2 linked regions of the Pseudosulfitobacter sp. DSM 107133 genome follow. The protein of the gene in region 2 binds, or shares a complex with, the protein of the main gene of each other region. Links are inferred from orthologs where the notes say so. Each region holds a gene or a part of one and is shown on either strand. Other genes may lie near its edges.

Region 1 (8,975 bases), 350 kb from region 2 along the record:
ATGACCCGCGCGGTTGTGGGCGGTGGCGCGTTGTTCCCCAGCCTGCGTCAGGAGTATGCAGATCGCGGCATCGCCTGCCTGCAATCCTATGCCACCGCCGATCTGGGCAACATCGCCTATGAAAGCGCGGCGATGGAGGGGATGATCGTGGATGAGGGCGTGATTGTTGAAATCCTGACCCCGGGCACAGGCACGCCGGTGGCGCCGGGCGAGGTGGGTGAAGTGGTGGTGACGTCGCTGAACCCCGACTATCCGCTGATCCGTTTTGCCACCGGCGACATGAGCGCCGTGATGGACGGGCAAAGCCCTTGCGGGCGCACCAACATGCGTATCAAGGGCTGGATGGGGCGCGCGGACCAGACAACCAAGATCAAGGGGATGTTCGTGCGCCCCGAGCAGGTGGCCGCTTTGGTCGCAAAACACCCCGACATCGCCCGCGCGCGGGTGATTGCCCAGCGTGAGGGGCAACAGGATGCGATGACGGTGCGGATAGAAGCCGATGGCGGAGATGCGCAAGCCTATGCGTCCAGTATTATCGAGACGCTGAAGCTGAAAGGCACGGTCGAGATCGTGCCGGTGGGCAGCCTGCCGCGCGACGGGGTCTTGATCGAGGATCAGCGGACCTACGACTGACAGTGGGGGCTGTGCCCAAGTTTCTTGCCGTGCGGGGGCTCTGCCCCCGCGCCTGCGGCGCTCCCCCGGAGTTTATCCGGCAAGATGAAGGATCTGCCTGAGCGGCTGATCCCGACCGTTTGTGCGCCGCAGAGAATTTGTGATCGCGGGCGGGCTGGTGAAGGACGCGCGCGGCAGCTAGGACTGCTTGCAGGATTGTGGTGCATTTCAGGGGCAGGCCCGCGCATGTGGATGATACGGCTGTTGGTGTTGGCGGCGTGCGCCCTGTTGGCGGCGTGCGGGACAAAGCCCGAGGCATCGGATGTCCCGGTAACGCCGCTGTTGTTCAATGCGGCGGATATTGAAAAACAGGACAAGCTGCTGATCCTGATCCCCGGATCTATGACGCCGTTGGGTATTTTTGACCCTGTGGTGGCGTGGCGGCCCAAGGGCTATGCCTTTGCGGCTTACCGGTTTCCCGGCATGGACGGGCGTCCGCTGGACGGGCCGCTGGACATTGCCCGTGCCGCGCAGACCATTGTGACGCTGGCAAACCGCTTTCCCGACAAGCAGATCAAGCTGCTGGGCTTTTCCACCGGTGCGCCGATTGCGATGCTGGCGGCCAAGCAGATCGGGCCGCGCGCGCAGGTCGCCGGCATGTCGAGCGCGGTCGAGTTTGGCGGCGGTGCGCAGACGGCGCTGCGCGGCGTTGATGACATTCTGGTCGCGGCGGCACGGGCGCGGTCGGTGAACACGCGCAAGGTTTGGGAAAACTACTTTCCCGTTCTGCTGTTCGGGCGCGATGGCGCGCGTTCGCCCGCGCGGGCCGAGGATATTGCCCGCATTACCAGCCGCCCGAAAAAGGTTGTGGTTGAACCGTCGTTCAATGTCTTCAAGGCGCACACCATGGCCCTGGTCGGCTGGCAAATGCCCGAAGGGTTCACGCTGCCCCCCGAACAGGTGCATCTGTATGCAGGCACCGCCGACACGGTGTTCCGGCCCCGACAGGTGCGACGGTTTGCCCGCGAAATCGGCGGTGCGCCGATCACCTTTTACCCCGGTCTGGGGCATTTGCTGTATGTGGCAGAACCGCGTGTCTTTGACGATATTCTTGCCTTTTTCGAGCAGGGCTGAGGCGCGGGGCATGGTCTGGTCATTCCGAGTGAAATGGTCGACATAAGGGCTATGAGCGATCAAGTATCGAATACAGCGGGGCGGCCCGCACGGGTGCGTCTGGCGCCACGCGGGCTGGCAACGGCAGCGTTGCTGGCTGCGGGGTTGTGCCTGTTGCCGATGGTTGCGGTGTTGCTGGCGTCATTTGGCGGCGGGTTCGACACGGTGCGCCATTTGATGCAGACGGTGTTGCCGCGCTATGCGGGCAATACGCTGGCGCTGGTGCTGCTGGTGTCGGTCGGCACGTTCATGATCGGTGTCGGGGCGGCATGGCTGGTGACGATGACGCGGTTCCCCGGTGTGCGGATGTTCGAGATTGCGCTGGTGCTGCCGCTTGCCTTTCCGGCCTATGTTCTGGCCTATGCCTATACCCATATTCTGGATCACCCCGGCGTTGTGCAGTCAACGTTGCGCGCGGTGATGGGGTGGGGGCCGCGGGATTACTGGTTCCCCGAGATCCGCAGCCTTGGTGGTGCGGCGACGATGCTGGTGCTGGTGTTGTACCCTTATGTCTATCTGCTGGCGCGGGCGTCGTTCATGCAGCAATCGGGCACCACGTTTCTGGCGGCGCGCGCTTTGGGCAGCTCGGTCTGGGGCGCGTTTTTCAAGGTCAGCCTGCCGCTGGCGCGGCCTGCCATTGCGGCGGGGGTGTTGCTGACGGTGATGGAGACCATCGCGGATTTTGGCACGGTGGCCTATTTTGGCGTGCAGACCTTTGCCACGGGGATTTACACCAGCTGGTTCAGCATGGGGGACCGCACGGGGGCGGCGCAGCTGGCGCTGTGTCTGCTGGGGTTTGCGCTGTTGCTGGCGATGCTGGAACGCGCGCAGCGGGGGCGGGCGAAATATCACGATCCGTCGCGGGGTAACAAAGGGGGCAATCCTCCGGTTCAGTTGAAGGGCCTGCGCGCTGTTCTGGCAATTTTGCTGTGTGGCGTGCCGGTTGTGCTGGGGGCGGTGCTGCCCATCGTGGTGCTGGTGATCATGGGGCTGGGGTCCGAACAGGATCTGACCAGCGCGCGCTATGTGGGGTTCGTCAAGAACTCGCTGACCCTGGCGGCGATTGCGGCGGTTTTGACGCTGGGGGCTGCGATTGCGGTGGGCTTTTACAACCGCATCCAGCCGGGGCGACTGGCGCGCGGGGCCGCCTATGTGGCGCGGTTGGGCTATGCGGTGCCGGGCGGTGTGATTGCGGTCGGGTTGATGGTGCCCTTTGCGGCCTTTGACAACCAGCTGGATGCCTGGATGCGGGCCACGTTTGACGTGTCCACGGGGCTGCTGATCACCGGGTCGATCTGGCTGCTGATCGCGGCCTATATGGTGCGGTTTCTGGCGGCGGCGCTGGGGGCCTATGAGGGCGGGCAGGCGCTGGTGCATGTGAACATGGACGCCGCCAGCCGGTCGCTGGGCAAAGGGCCGATGGCGACGCTGCGCCGTGTACACCTGCCGATCCTGACCCCCAGCCTGATGACGGCGGTGCTGATTGTCTTCGTCGATGTGATGAAAGAGCTGCCTGCGACACTGATCATGCGGCCGTTCAACTATGATACGCTGGCGGTACAGGCCTTTCGTCTGGCCAGCGACGAGCGGTTGGACGGGGCGGCGGTGCCGTCGTTGGTGATTGTCGCAGTGGGCGTGCTGCCGGTGATTCTGATCTGTCGTCAGGTCGGGCGCAGCCGGTAGACACGGGCGGCCCGCAAAGGGCCACCCGCAGCGTGGCGCTTCAGCTTTCGCTGTCGTCGCCGATCTTGTCCCAGGTCCGGGTTTCGAAGTCCGATGCATCGTGGCGTTCACGCAGCTGGAATTGCGGTTCGCCAAAGGCACGGTTGACCATGCGGCCGCGTTTGACGGCAGGGCGTTCGTCGATCTTTTTCGCCCAGGCCACCACGTTGGTATAGCTTTCCACGTCAAGGAAGGTCGCGGCGTCGTACAGACGGCCCAGAACCAGCTGGCCATACCACGGCCAGATCGCGATGTCGGCAATCGTGTAGTCGTCGCCGGCGATATAGGGGTGGTCGGCCAGTTGCCGTTCCAGCACGTCAAGCTGGCGCTTGGCTTCCATGCTGAAGCGGTTGATCGGGTATTCCCATTTTTCCGGCGCATAGGCGTAGAAGTGGCCAAAGCCGCCGCCCAGATAGGGCGCACTGCCCATTTGCCACATCACCCAGTTCATCACTTCGGTGCGGGCGGGGCCGGAAGCGGGCAGGAATTCGCCGAATTTTTCGGCCAGATGGAACAGTATCGACGCGCTTTCGAACACGCGCACCGGCGTATCGCCCGAGCGGTCCATCAGGGCGGGGATTTTCGAGTTGGGGTTGATTTCGACAAAGCCCGAGGAAAACTGGTCACCTTCGCCGATGTTGATCAGATAGGCGTCGTATTCCGCACCTTTGTGGCCCTTTTCCAAAAGCTCTTCCAGCATCACGGTCGCTTTGACGCCGTTGGGCGTGGCGAGCGAGTGCAATTGCATCGGGTGTTTGCCGACAGGCAGCTCTTTGTCGTGGGTCGGGCCGGCGATGGGGCGGTTGATGTTGGCGAATCGCCCGCCGCTTTCGGTGTCCCAGGTCCAGACGTCGGGTGGCGTATAGGTGTCGGTCATTCTGAAGGCCTTTCGGTCAGGGGTTTGGTGACAACTTATGGTCTTGGACGGAAGGCGCAAGGCTGTGTCGAAAGGATGTCGGGGGCGCTGCCCCCGGCGCAGGCGCCTCCCCCGGGATATTTGGGGCCAAAAGAACAGTGGGGCCGGGATTTCAGGCAATAAAAAAGCCGCCCCGAAGGACGGCCTTTTTGAAATTGATCTGGCGTAAGCCTTAGCCCTGGCGGGCTTTGAACCGGCGTTGCGTCTTGTTGATGACGTACACACGGCCTTTGCGACGCACAACGCGGCAGTCACGGTGCCGGTTTTTGAGCGAGCGGAGCGAGTTGCGAACCTTCATGGCGCTTCTTCCTCATGTTTCATGGCGCGAAGCAGCGCCGGGGTTGCGGGTGTCCGGGCAGGGTGCCCGAACTGTGAATAGAATGGTGGGCGATACAAGGATCGAACTTGTGACCCCTTCGATGTCAACGAAGTGCTCTACCGCTGAGCTAATCGCCCACTCTGGCCTTCACGAAACACTGCCCCAAAACAAAAATGGGGCGCGAGATTTCGCGCCGGTAGGGGGGCGTATAAAAGGAGTCGGAAGCGGGATCAAGGGCTTTTGATAAGTGTATTTTGTGCTCTATGATATTATCACGAGGAGACATGATGCCCAAGCTTGCCTATGAAGTCATCCATCCTGACAAAAACACGTCTTGTGTCGTGTTTGCTTCTCCGCATTCCGGGCGGGATTATCCGTGGCGATTCTTGCGCACGACCGTTTTGAACGAACATCAGGTGCGTTCGTCCGAGGATGCTTTTGTCGACAAGCTGTTTGATTGCGCGCCGCGATTCGGCGCGAGCTTTCTCAAGGCGGGGGCGCCGCGCGCTTTTGTGGATTTGAACCGGGCGGCGGATGAATTGGACCCTGCGCTGATCGAGGGCGTGCGTCCCAAGGGGCACAATCCGCGCGTGGCCTCGGGGCTGGGCGTGGTGCCGCGTGTGGTGGCCAACGGGCGGGCGATTTATCGGGGCAAGCTGAGTTTGGAAGAAGCCGAGCGGCGCATTGACCTGTATTGGCGTCCCTATCACGCGATGTTGCAGCAATTGCTGGATGGTGCGCACCGCCGGCACGGGCAGGCGGTGCTGATTGATTGCCATTCGATGCCGCATGAAGCGATGGACAGTGTCGTGCGCGGCGGGATGAAGCGACCCGATATCGTGCTGGGCGACCGGTTTGGCGCTGCCGCCGGGGGCGAGGTGGTGGACCGGATCGAGGCGGCCTTTGCCGCGGCGGGGTTTGTTGTGACGCGCAATGCGCCCTTTGCAGGGGCCTATATCACGCAGGCCTACGGGCGTCCTTCGCGGGGGCAGCATGCGGTTCAGGTCGAGATTGACCGGTCCTTGTATATGAACGAGGCACTGGTGCGCCCCAACGGGGCGTTTGACGACGTGCGGGCGCGGCTGATGGCGGTGGTGGGCGAGATCACGCAGATCGGTCAGGGACGGATTCCACTGGCCGCCGAATGATCTGACGTGTCGTTACGCTGGTCCCTGTGCGAATTGCAGGTAGCTTTGCCCCGATAGATTTCAGGGGAGAGACGGCGATGGATCTGGATCAGGCAATTTCCGAGCGGCGCAGCATCAGGGGATTCAAACCCGAACCTGTGCCGCGTGCGCTGTTGGAAGAGATTATCGAACTGGCCAACCGTGCGCCGTCGTCGATGAACACCCAGCCCTGGCATTTTCACGTTCTGACCGGTGCGCCGCTGGAAGCCGTGCGCAGGGGCAATTCCGAACGGATGCTGTCGGGCGTGCCGCCGCAACGCGAGATTGTGGATCACGGTGCCTATCAGGGCGTGCACCGCGACCGGCAGGTCGAGATTGCGATCCAGCTGTTCGAGGCGATGGGGATCGAGCGCGACAACAAGGAAAAACGGCAGGATTGGGTGATGCGCGGTTTTCGCCAGTTTGATGCGCCGGTGTCGGTTGTGGTGACTTTTGACAAGGAACTGCAAGGCGGCACGATTGCGCATTTTGATCTGGGCGCGGTGACCTATGGGCTGGTGCTGGCGGCCTGGAGCCGTGGATTGGGTGCTGTCATCAACGGTCAGGGCATCATGCAGTCGCCGGTGGTGCGCGAACATGCGGGTATTCCCGACGACCAGGTGATTCTGACCTGTGTGGCGCTGGGCTGGCCGGATGAGGAATTTTCGGCCAATTCGGTTGTGTCGCGGCGTCGGGATGTCAGCGAAACGGCGCGATTCGTCGGGTTTGACTGAGGGTGTTGGTGGGGGCGTTGCCGCTGGTTCTTATTTAAAGCACTTCCCGGAAAACGTGATACACAAGCTATCACTTAACGCGTTGAAATCTATGATTTCAGGCAGCGTTAAGTGATTCAGGTTTTTTCGAAAGTGCTATAGGGGGCTCTGCCCCCGGCGCTGGCGCGCCTCCCCCCGGGATTTTTTGAACCAGAGAAGCGGTAGAGTGTTTCGGGATTGCCCTGAGCATCCAATGTCTGCACGCGCGTCAAAATCATGATTTTGCACGATTGCGGGTCCAGAGCCTATCGCAGCGCGCGCCCCTTGACGATGGCATCGGGGCCAAAGCGGCTGCGGATTTTGTCTGTGGCGCGTTCGGCCTGTGTGCGTTTGGTCTTGTCCGGGTCCAGAAGATCGCCCTCGGTGTCGGCCTTGTCGGCATCTGTCAGATCGGAAATGCCGCACCCCAGCAAACGGTAGGGCCCTTCGTTGCCGACCTGATCGAACAGGGCGCGGGCGGTACGGTAGATGGTGTCCGCCATTTGCGTCGGGCTGTGCAGGGACAGCCGTCGCGTCAGCGTGGTGTGGTTGGCACGCTTGAGTTTCAGGGTGACGACCCGGCCTGCCAGATCCTTGGCCTTGGCGCGGTCCGATACTTTTTCGGCCATGCGCCACAGGTGGCCGTCCAGAATGTCGGGGTCGGCGGTGTCGTCGTTGAATGTGGTTTCATTCGAGATGGATTTCATCGGCTCGTGTGCCGTCACCCGCCGCGCGTCGATGCCGCGCGCCAGATGCCACAACCGGTCACCCATCGCGCCAAAGCGGGCGATCAGGTCCTGTTTGTCCCAGCGTTTGAGGTCGGCAAAGCTGCGAATCCCGGCCTTGTCCAGAGATGCCTGCGCCGCGTGCCCGACGCCCCAGATCAGGCGCACGGGCTTGTCATGCAGAAAGCGTTCGGTTTCGGCCTTGCCGATCACCGAGAACCCGTGTGGTTTGTCGAGATCCGAGGCGATCTTGGCCAGAAACTTGTTGTGGGACAGCCCGATTGATCCGGTCAGCCCCAGCTCGCTGCGCATGCGCTGGATCAGCCGCGCCAGCATCACGGCGGGCGGGGCGCCGTGCATCCGTTGGGTTCCGCTGAGGTCCATGAAGGCCTCGTCCAGCGACAGCGGCTGGATGGCGGGGGTCAGCTGTTGCATCATCGCGCGGATGGCGCGCGAGGCGTCGACATAGGCGGACATGCGTGGTTTGACGATGATGGCGTCGGGGCACAGTTTCAGCGCCTGAAACATCGGCATAGCCGAACGCACGCCGCGAATCCGCGCAACGTAGCAGGCCGTGGAGACAACCCCGCGCCGCCCGCCACCGATGATCACCGGTTTGCCCTCCAGTTCGGGATTGTCGCGCTTTTCAACCGAGGCATAAAAGGCGTCGCAATCCATATGGGCAATGGACAGGTCGTTCAGTTCGGGATGCGAAATGACACGCGGGCTGGCGCAGGCCGGGCAGCGGCGCGCGGTGTCAAATTGGTGCAGGCAGTCTCGGCAGAGGGCAGGCATGGCTTTGCAACTGTGCTAGAGTGGGCCTCAGTCTAGCGCGGGGAAGTCGAAATGAACATGCCATTTGCGGGTGCCAAGCTGGCGCTTTTCATTGGCGCGCGGTTGGCGGTGATCCGGCGTGATGACATCGCCGATATCCCCTGGCCGGACTATCTGGACCTGCCGGGTGGCGGGCGCGAAGGCCGCGAAAGCCCCCTGGCCTGTGCCTTGCGCGAAACGCAGGAGGAACTGGGCCTGACGGTGCCGCCGGACGCGGTCGTCTGGGGCAAGCGGTTTGTCGAAAGCGATGGGAATAAATGGTTTTTTGCCGCTCACCTGCCGGAAACGGACGAAGCCAAGATTGTTCTGGGAGACGAGGGGCAAAGCTGGCAGTTGATGGCGCCGCAGATGTTTATTGCCCATCCCAAGGCGGTGCCGCAATTTCAGGCGCGGCTGGCATTGTACATGTCCGGGGTGTCAGGGGATGCGGTCGAGGTGTGAAAACCGGTGTCTCAAAAGAAAGGCCCCCCGCAAAACGAGCGGGGGGAGGTGACGAACTTCAGGAAGAACCAGTTCGTCGGGGAGTATCACCTGTCATTTAACATAACTGAATTTCGCGTTTTGGGCGAGTAGGGAAAACCCGACCCGCCCTATATGCAGTGGTATGTGCCAAATTTCCCACATTCCGTGCGATCATAGCATTCGGGAAACGGTTTAGGGCAGGCTGGAAAGTATGTCTTTTGCTGCTTGGGTGGGGTTGGCGGCGGCCCAGATCGGACGCCCGACAACGATGTGATCCGCCCCGTCGGTGATCGC
Region 2 (9,002 bases):
CGTGGGCAAACCCAACGAACTGGCCCACGCCGCTGCCAAGCGCGTGGCCGAAGGTGGCCCCGTCACGTTCAACCCGCTGTTTCTGTATGGTGGCGTCGGTCTGGGCAAAACCCACCTGATGCATGCCATCGCGTGGGAACTGCAACAGACGCGCCCCGACCTGTCCGTGCTGTATCTGTCCGCCGAACAGTTCATGTACCGGTTCGTGCAGGCGCTGCGCGACCGCAAGATGATGGATTTCAAGGAAATCTTCCGCAACGTCGACGTGCTGATGGTGGATGACGTGCAATTCATCGCCGGCAAGGATTCGACCCAGGAAGAATTCTTTCACACCTTCAACGCGCTGGTCGACCAGAATCGCCAGATCATCATTTCGGCAGACCGTGCCCCCGGCGAGATCAAGGATCTTGAGGATCGTGTGAAATCGCGCCTGCAATGTGGCCTGGTCGTCGATTTGCACCCCACAGATTACGAACTGCGGCTGGGCATCCTGCAAAGCAAGGTCGAACAGCAAAGCAAGAACTACCCCGACCTGTCCATCGCCCCCGGCGTGCTGGAATTCCTGGCCCACCGCATTTCGACCAACGTGCGTGTGCTTGAAGGGGCGCTGACCCGTCTGTTCGCCTTTGCCTCGCTCGTGGGCCGCGAGATCGACATGGACCTGACGCAGGACTGTCTGGCCGACGTGCTGCGTGCGTCCGAACGCAAGATCACCATCGAAGAGATCCAGCGCCGCGTGTCCGAGCATTACAACATCCGCCTGTCGGACATGATCGGCCCCAAACGCCTGCGCAGCTATGCGCGTCCGCGTCAGGTGGCCATGTACCTGTCCAAACATCTGACCAGCCGGTCGCTGCCCGAGATCGGGCGCCGGTTCGGGGGGCGCGACCACACCACCGTCATGCACGGCGTGCGCCGCATCGAAGAGCTGAAAGTGCAGGATGGTCAGATCGCCGAGGATCTGGAACTGCTGCGCCGCGCGCTCGAAGCGTAAACCTGCGTCACCTGTACCACACGGCACCCTTTTCGGGTGCCGTTTGCGTTTGTAGGGCGCGCAATTCACCTGCCGCGCTTGACCCTTCTGTCAATCCGGTCGACAACAAACAAAAAGGTTGAGAATACGCCGGTATAGGGTAGTTTGCCCCTCCCGGTGGTCCGATTGGAGAGGGACAGATGAAAATCAGTATTGAACGGGCCGCGTTGCTCAAAGCCGTGAGCCAGGCCCAGTCGGTTGTCGAACGCCGCAACACCATTCCGATCCTTGCCAATGTGCTGATCGAGGCCGAAGGCGCTGACGTGATGTTCCGCGCCACCGATCTGGATATCGAAGTCGTGGACAAGGCCCCCGCACAAGTCGAGCGCGCTGGCGCCACCACCGTGTCGGCCACCACCTTGCATGAAATCGTGCGCAAACTGCCCGATGGCGCGCTGGTCACCCTGACCGCCGATGCCGCCGCAGGCCGCCTGACGGTTGAAGCGGGCCGGTCGAACTTTTCGCTGGCGACCCTGCCCAAGGAAGACTTCCCGGTCATGGCCTCGTCTGAGTATGCGTCGAATTTCTCGATTGACGCGGCCAAGCTGCGCCGTCTGTTCGACAAATCCAAATTCGCCATTTCGACCGAAGAGACGCGGTATTACCTGAACGGTGTCTACATGCACGTCGCCACCGGCGAAGACGGCAAAGTGCTGCGCTGTGTGGCCACAGACGGTCACCGCCTGGCACGGATCGACACCGACCTGCCCGCAGGGGCCGACGAGATGCCGGGCGTGATCGTGCCCCGCAAGACCGTGGGCGAACTGCGCAAGCTGCTGGACGATGACGAGATGAAAATTGCCGTTTCGGTCTCGGAAACCAAGGTGCGCTTTGCCACGCCGGAGATCACACTGACATCCAAGGTGATCGACGGGACCTTCCCCGACTACACCCGCGTTATTCCACAGGGCAATACCCGCAAACTGGAAGTGGACGCCAGCGACTTTGCCCGCGCCGTGGACCGTGTGGCGACCGTGTCGTCCGAGCGTTCGCGCGCGGTCAAGCTGCAACTGGACGAAGACCGGCTGATCCTTTCGGTCAACGCGCCCGACAGCGGTGCCGCCGAAGAAGAACTGGCCGTGTCGTACAATGACGAGCGGCTGGAAATCGGGTTCAACGCCAAATACCTGCTGGAGATTGCCAGTCAGGTGGACCGCGAAAACGCCGTGTTCATGTTCAACTCGTCGGGCGATCCGACCTTGATGCGTGAAGGCAATGACATGTCGGCGGTCTACGTCGTCATGCCGATGCGCGTTTAAGAGTTTTCTTGCCTCCGGCGGGGATATTTAAGGCCAAAAGAAAGGGACAGTTGTGAAGCTGTCCCTTTCTGCATTGACGATTTCGCATTTCAGATCGCACCGGATGGCGCGGATCGCTGTGGATCCGCGCCCCGTGGCGCTGTTTGGCCCCAATGGCGCGGGCAAGACCAACATTCTTGAGGCGGTGTCGCTGTTTTCGCCCGGTCGCGGTTTGCGCCGGTCCAGCGCCGAGGACATGACCCGCAGGCCCGAGGCGCTGGGGTGGAAGATCAGCGGCGTGCTGACCTCGCTGCGGCAGGTGCACGAGATCGACATCGTCTCCGAGGCCGGCGGCGCGCGTCAGGTGCGGATTGACGGTAAGGCAGCCGCGCAAGTGGCGCTGGGACGGGTGGCACGGGTGCTGTGGCTGATCCCCGCGATGGACCGGCTGTGGATCGAGGGCGCGGAAGGGCGTCGGCGGTTCCTGGACCGGATGACGCTGAGTTTCGAACCCGGCCATGCCGATCTGTCACTGGCCTATGAAAAGGCGATGCGCGAACGCAACCGGCTGTTGAAAGACATGGTGCGTGATCCGGCGTGGTACGGCGCGCTTGAGGCACAGATGGCGCAGGCTGGGGCGGCGATCCATGCCAACCGGCTGACCACGCTGGCCCAGCTGCACAGCGCCCAGCAGGATGCGCAGACGGCCTTTCCCACCGCCGACCTTGAGCTGGTACATGCGGATGCGCCCCTGCCCCCCTCCGAGGATGATCTGCGCACGGCGCTGGCCGAGGGGCGCAAACGCGATCTGGCTGCAGGGCGCACGCTGATCGGGCCGCACCGCGCCGATCTGATCGGCACCTATGCGGCCAAGGATGTGCCCGCCCGCGACTGTTCCACCGGAGAGCAAAAGGCGCTGTTGGTGTCGCTGATCCTTGCCAATGCACGGGCGCTGGCCCAAAGCTTTGGCGCGCCGCCGCTGTTGCTGCTGGACGAGGTTGCGGCCCATCTGGACGCGGACAGGCGCGCGGCGCTGTACGACGAAATTGTTGCCCTGGGCGCACAGGCCTGGATGACAGGCACCGACCGCAACCTGTTCGACGCATTGGGCGCACGGGCGCAGTATTTGCATGTGACCGAGGCAGAGGGCGCTTCAAAAGTAGAGGCCGTGACATGACGCTGAACTGGTCTGATCTGTTGCTGTATTGCGGCGCTTTGCTGATCCTGTTCCTGACGCCGGGGCCGGTCTGGCTGGCGTTGATGGCGCGCGGTTTGTCGGGCGGCTTTCGCGCGGCCTGGCCGCTGGCACTGGGCGTGGCGATTGGCGACATCGTCTGGCCGCTGGTCGCGGTGCTGGGGATTGCGTGGATCCTGTCCGTGTTCGACACCTTCATGCTGGTGTTGCGCTGGGTGGCCTGCGGTGTGTTCATCGTGATGGGCGCGATGCTGATCCGCCACGCAGGCGCCGCCATCAGCGCAGACAACCGCCTGACCCGCCCCGGCATGATGGCCGGATTTCTGGCCGGAATCCTTGCCATTCTGGGCAACCCCAAGGCGGTGTTGTTCTATATGGGCGTGCTGCCCGGCTTTTTCGATCTGCGTGCAATAACCTGGATCGACGTCGCGCTGATCATCGGCGCTTCGGTTTTGATACCGCTTGTTGGCAACCTGACGATGGCTGCATTTGTGGGACGTGTGCGCAGCTTTGTCACGACTTCGGGGGCGCTGCGGCGGATCAATATCGGGGCCGGTGTGCTGCTGATTCTCGTGGGCCTTGTACTCCCCTTTGTGTGACCCAGAAACTTGTCTCGATCGCGTGACATCCCCGTACAAAAACCCTATAAAATAACAAAAAATATAGGGTGAAACGGCATGTCCGAAAACGAGCAGGCGCCACAAGAGTATGGCGCGGATTCCATCAAGGTTCTCAAAGGCTTGGATGCTGTCCGCAAACGGCCTGGCATGTACATCGGTGACACCGACGACGGGTCGGGTCTGCACCACATGGTCTACGAGGTCGTGGACAACGGCATTGACGAGGCGCTGGCAGGTCATGCCGATGCTGTCAGCGTCACGATCCACGAGGATTCCTCGGTTTCGGTCAGCGACAACGGGCGCGGCATTCCGGTCGGCATCCACGAAGAAGAAGGCGTATCCGCCGCCGAGGTCATCATGACCCAGCTGCACGCGGGCGGCAAATTCGACAGCAACAGCTACAAGGTTTCGGGCGGCTTGCACGGCGTGGGCGTTTCTGTTGTAAACGCGCTGAGCGACTGGCTGGAGCTGCGCATCTGGCGCGAGGGCAAAGAGCACATCGCGCGGTTCGAGCGCGGCGACACGGTCAAGCATCTTGAGGTTGTCGGCCCCTCGGACGGCAAGACCGGCACCGAGGTGCGGTTCCTGGCATCAACCACCACCTTTTCGAACCTCGAATACCATTTTGACACACTGGAAAAGCGGCTGCGCGAACTGGCGTTCCTGAATTCGGGCGTCCGTATCATTCTGACCGACGAACGGCCCGCAGAGCACCTGCGCTCGGAACTGTTCTACGAAGGCGGCGTGCGCGAGTTCGTGAAATATCTCGACCGGTCGAAATCCTCGATCATGGCCGAGCCGATCTTTATCAGCGGCGAACGCGACGACATCGGTGTCGAGGTCGCGATGTGGTGGAACGACAGCTATCACGAAAACGTCCTGCCCTTTACCAACAACATCCCCCAGCGCGATGGCGGCACCCACATGGCGGGCTTTCGTGGCGCACTGACGCGGACGATCAACAACTATGCGCAGTCCAGCGGGATTGCGAAAAAGGAAAAGGTGTCGTTCACCGGCGACGACGCACGCGAAGGTCTGACCTGTGTGCTGTCGGTCAAGGTGCCCGATCCGAAATTCTCCTCGCAAACCAAGGACAAGCTGGTCAGCTCGGAAGTGCGCCCCGCTGTCGAGGGTCTGGTGAACGAAAAACTGGCCGAATGGTTCGAAGAAAACCCGCTGCAAGCCAAGGTGATTGTCGGCAAGATCATCGAAGCCGCCGTCGCCCGCGAGGCCGCCCGCAAGGCGCGTGACCTGACACGGCGCAAAAGCGCGATGGACGTGAACTTTTTGGCTGGCAAACTTAAGGATTGTTCGGAAAAAGACCCGTCCAAGACCGAAGTTTTCCTGGTCGAGGGTGACAGCGCCGGAGGTTCGGCCCAGACAGGCCGTGACCGCCAGACACAGGCGATTTTGCCGCTAAAGGGTAAAATCCTGAACGTGGAACGCGCACGCTTTGACCGGATGCTGGGCAGTCAGGAAATCGGCAACCTTGTGATGGCTCTGGGCACCGGCATTGGCCGCGACGAATTCAACATCGACAAGCTGCGCTACCACAAGATCGTCATCATGACCGATGCGGACGTGGACGGGGCGCACATTCGTACCCTGTTGCTGACGTTCTTCTATCGCCAGATGCCCGAGCTGATCGAACGCGGATATCTGTATATCGCGCAACCGCCGCTGTACAAAGTGTCGCGCGGCAAATCGGAAGTGTACCTGAAAGATCAGGCCGCGATGGAAGACTATCTGATCAATCAGGGCATTGACGGTGCCATGCTGCGACAGGGCAACGGCGAGGAAATCAGCGGCGCCGATCTGGCCCGTGTGGTCGACCACGCCCGCCAGATGCGCCGCGTTCTGGAAGCCTTTCCAACGCATTACCCGCGTCACATTCTGGAACAGGCTGCGATTGCCGGTGCCTTTGCCGAGGGCGCGGTTGAACGCGACCTGCAAGGTGTGGCCGACAAGGTGGCCGACCGGCTGAACCTGATCGCGCTGGAATACGAAAAAGGCTGGCAGGGGCGCATCACGCAGGACCACGGCGTGCGGCTGGCCCGCATTCTGCGCGGCGTCGAAGAGGTGCGCACGCTGGATGGCCGCATCCTGCGCGGTGGCGAAGCCCGCAAGACCGGCACGTTCACCCAGCATTTGCAGGATGTCTACAACCTGCCCGCACAGCTGGTGCGCAAGGACCGCAGCCAGATGATCTATGGGCCGATGAACCTGCTGGATGCCATTCTGACAGAAGGTGAAAAGGGCCTGTCGCTGCAACGCTACAAAGGTCTGGGCGAAATGAACCCCGACCAGCTGTGGGAAACCACGCTGGACCCCGATGCACGCACCCTGCTGCAAGTGCGCGTCGAGGATATGGCCGAGGCAGACAACCTGTTCACCAAGCTGATGGGCGACGTGGTCGAACCGCGCCGCGAATTCATCCAGCAAAACGCGCTGAATGTGGAAAATCTGGACTTCTGATTGAACCTGTAGGGGCCGATTTGGCCCCTACTTCCCCACAATCCCCCGCGCCGAGCCTGCGATCAGGCGGGCAGCGTCGGTCAGGGGGCCGACGGGCGGCAGGGCCGAGCGGCAGCAGAAGTAGCGTGGCTGCCAGACCGGATCGAACTTGGATTTGAACCTGCGCAAACCCTCGAAGCTATAGAAGCGGTCGCCGTGGCTGTAGACCAGGCTGCCGAACCGCGCCCACAGGGTTGCGCCCCGTCGCCCGGACAGGCCGGCAAAGGGCACCATGCCAAGGCTGAAGCTTTCGCGACCCTCAGCCTTCAGTTGCAGCATCAGCTCGGTAAACAGAAACTCCATCGTGGCAGATGGCGCGTCGGCACGGTGGCGCATCATGTCAACGGCGCTGCTGCGGGGGGCTTCCATCAGGTTGCCAAAGGCGCAAATCTCGCCGTTCAGACGCACCAGCGCAATGCGGGTGCGGTTCAGCCAGGCCTCATCAAAGCGCCCCACCGAGAACCGTTTTTCGCGCGCGGCATGCTGGGCCATCCAGTCGTCAGATATGCTTTGCAGCGTGGCGATCAGTTCGGGCGCGTGCGGGGGCGAAACGATTTCCACACTCAGCCCGTCGCGTTGCGCGCGGTTCCAGCTGGCGCGCAGCTTCTTGCGTTCGGGGCCTTCCAGCGAGAAATCGGGCAAGGGCACCACGGCCTCCTCACCCATTTTGTGCAGGGTCAGGCCCATGTCGATGGCCTGTTCGGTAAAGGCGGCCGAAGTTTCATAAAACACAGGTCGCGCGCCGGCAGCGCGGGCCGCATCGTGAAACGCCCATGACAGGTCTTCGACATCCTCTTGCGCGCCAACCGGTCCCCCCATGACAATCCACGAACCGCCCTTGATCCCGTAGGACAGCACGGATTGCTGTGCGGGGCCAAACATCAACATCTTGTCCCCGGTCAGCGCGATTACATCCGATCCGGTGCCATAGGTGTTGATGATCCTCTGCGCGGCCTCGAATGCAGCGGCATCGGGCAGCGGTGCCTTGACCCGCGCCACGCGAAAACCGGAATACAGCAAAGCCGCGCTCAGGATCACACCGGCGGTCAGAGCCGCCCGCCATGCGGCCACCGCCGGGCCATCGCCTGCAACCTGCCACCACATCAAATCTCGCGCCGCGTCGTCTGTATGAACCAGATACCAAAGCAGGCCCAGCGAAGTCAGCGTAGACAGGGTGAACACCAGCCAGCGCACCGACAGCACCCCCTGCGTCAGCCGTGCACGCCGGTAGAATTCGCGTCGGCAGGGCCACAGGATCAACGCCATCATCGCAAGAACCATCACCCGGTCCAGATCCTGCGTTTTGAGTGCGGCAACCACAACTCCGACCAGCAACGCCACCAGAACCGCCCAATAGGCCAGCCTGGAGCGGCGAAACACCGACACAGACAGCACCGCCAGCAACGACCCGATAATCGAAGACACCAGCGGCCCGCCTTCGACCATGGTCAGGGGCAGCAGGGTTTCCAGCTCTTCGGCGCGGCCTGTGGGGTTGGGGATCAGTCCCGCAAACATCATGAACAATCCCGAGGCCAGCACCAGAAACCCCGTCGCCATGGGAATCAGCGACCGGCCCGCCAACACCATCGGCGCAAGTCCCGGAATGGTCGGCAGCCGCGAACCTGCGGCGCTCCAGACCTCGGTCAGTGACAACAACAGCAGCGCCAGAACAAAGGGCAGCAGGAAATAGATCAGCCGGAACAACAACAGTGCGGTCACCGCATCGTTCACCGGAACCGTCGCGGGCAGGGCCGCGATGACCACGCTTTCAAACACCCCGATTCCGCCGGGCACATGGCTGGCCACGCCCACCATCGTCGCCACGGCAAAGACCGCCAGCATGTTGGCAAAGGGCAGCGCACCCGTGGGCAGCAACAGGTGCAGAACCAGCGCGGCCATGACCATATCAACGCCGGTGATCGCCAGTTGGCGCAGCAGGTCCCTGCCCCGCGGCGCCGATAGCTTGAACCCCCCCCAGCTGAACGTTCCGCCCCATTGCGAAATGACGCCCAGCGCGATCACCGACACCACAAGCAAACCGATGGCAATCAGCCGCAGCGTTTCGGGGGCAATGTTCACCAGCACCTGCAACGCTGCGGGATGCACCGCCACCGCGCCCAGACCGATCAGTGTCGACCCGATCCCGAAAGACATCGCCGCAAAGGTGGAAATCGCAGCCACATCATAGGCATCCAACCCCAAAGCCGAATATATGCGATAGCGCACGGCACCACCCGACACGAGGCTGAGCCCGATGGTGTTGCCCAGCGCATACCCCAGAAACCCGCCCAGCGCGATGGAACTGGCAGGCGCGGTTTTCCCGATATAGCGCAACGCGGACCAGTCATAGCCGATCAGCGCGATATACCCCACCGCCGTTGCCGCCAGCGCACCGGCTATCA

Evidence for each region.
Region 1: the proteins of dnaN (region 2) and DSM107133_RS01705 are in contact, whole or in part, in a solved structure (PDB 1OK7), measured with the Escherichia coli proteins. The link is inferred for Pseudosulfitobacter sp. DSM 107133 from one-to-one orthologs.

Annotation. Positions count from the first base shown.
Region 1 is NZ_CP085154.1:346,362-355,336, forward strand. The notes cover bases 6,054-8,975. They hold DSM107133_RS01705 (DNA polymerase IV), read right to left. Parts: upstream 8,181-8,975; coding sequence 6,927-8,180; downstream 6,054-6,926. Other genes in these bases: DSM107133_RS01700 (nitroreductase), read left to right, coding at 6,054-6,642; DSM107133_RS01710 (NUDIX hydrolase), read left to right, coding at 8,232-8,660; pyrF (orotidine-5'-phosphate decarboxylase), read right to left, coding at 8,874-8,975. Also shown: DSM107133_RS01665 (AMP-binding protein), read left to right, coding at 1-633; DSM107133_RS01670 (alpha/beta hydrolase), read left to right, coding at 859-1,746; DSM107133_RS01675 (iron ABC transporter permease), read left to right, coding at 1,798-3,468; yghU (glutathione-dependent disulfide-bond oxidoreductase), read right to left, coding at 3,509-4,384; ykgO (type B 50S ribosomal protein L36), read right to left, coding at 4,596-4,721; DSM107133_RS01695 (N-formylglutamate amidohydrolase), read left to right, coding at 5,030-5,890; more of DSM107133_RS01700, read left to right, coding at 5,968-6,053. UniProt on the Escherichia coli protein: Poorly processive, error-prone DNA polymerase involved in translesion repair and untargeted mutagenesis. Copies undamaged DNA at stalled replication forks, which arise in vivo from mismatched or misaligned primer ends.
Region 2 is NZ_CP085154.1:360-9,361, forward strand. The notes cover bases 284-3,232. They hold dnaN (DNA polymerase III subunit beta), read left to right. Parts: upstream 284-1,173; coding sequence 1,174-2,292; downstream 2,293-3,232. Other genes in these bases: dnaA (chromosomal replication initiator protein DnaA), read left to right, coding at 284-994; recF (DNA replication/repair protein RecF), read left to right, coding at 2,345-3,232. Also shown: more of dnaA, read left to right, coding at 1-283; more of recF, read left to right, coding at 3,233-3,448; DSM107133_RS00020 (LysE family translocator), read left to right, coding at 3,445-4,065; gyrB (DNA topoisomerase (ATP-hydrolyzing) subunit B), read left to right, coding at 4,144-6,561; bifunctional lysylphosphatidylglycerol flippase/synthetase MprF, read right to left, coding at 6,589-9,002. UniProt on the Escherichia coli protein: Confers DNA tethering and processivity to DNA polymerases and other proteins. Acts as a clamp, forming a ring around DNA (a reaction catalyzed by the clamp-loading complex) which diffuses in an ATP-independent manner freely and bidirectionally along dsDNA.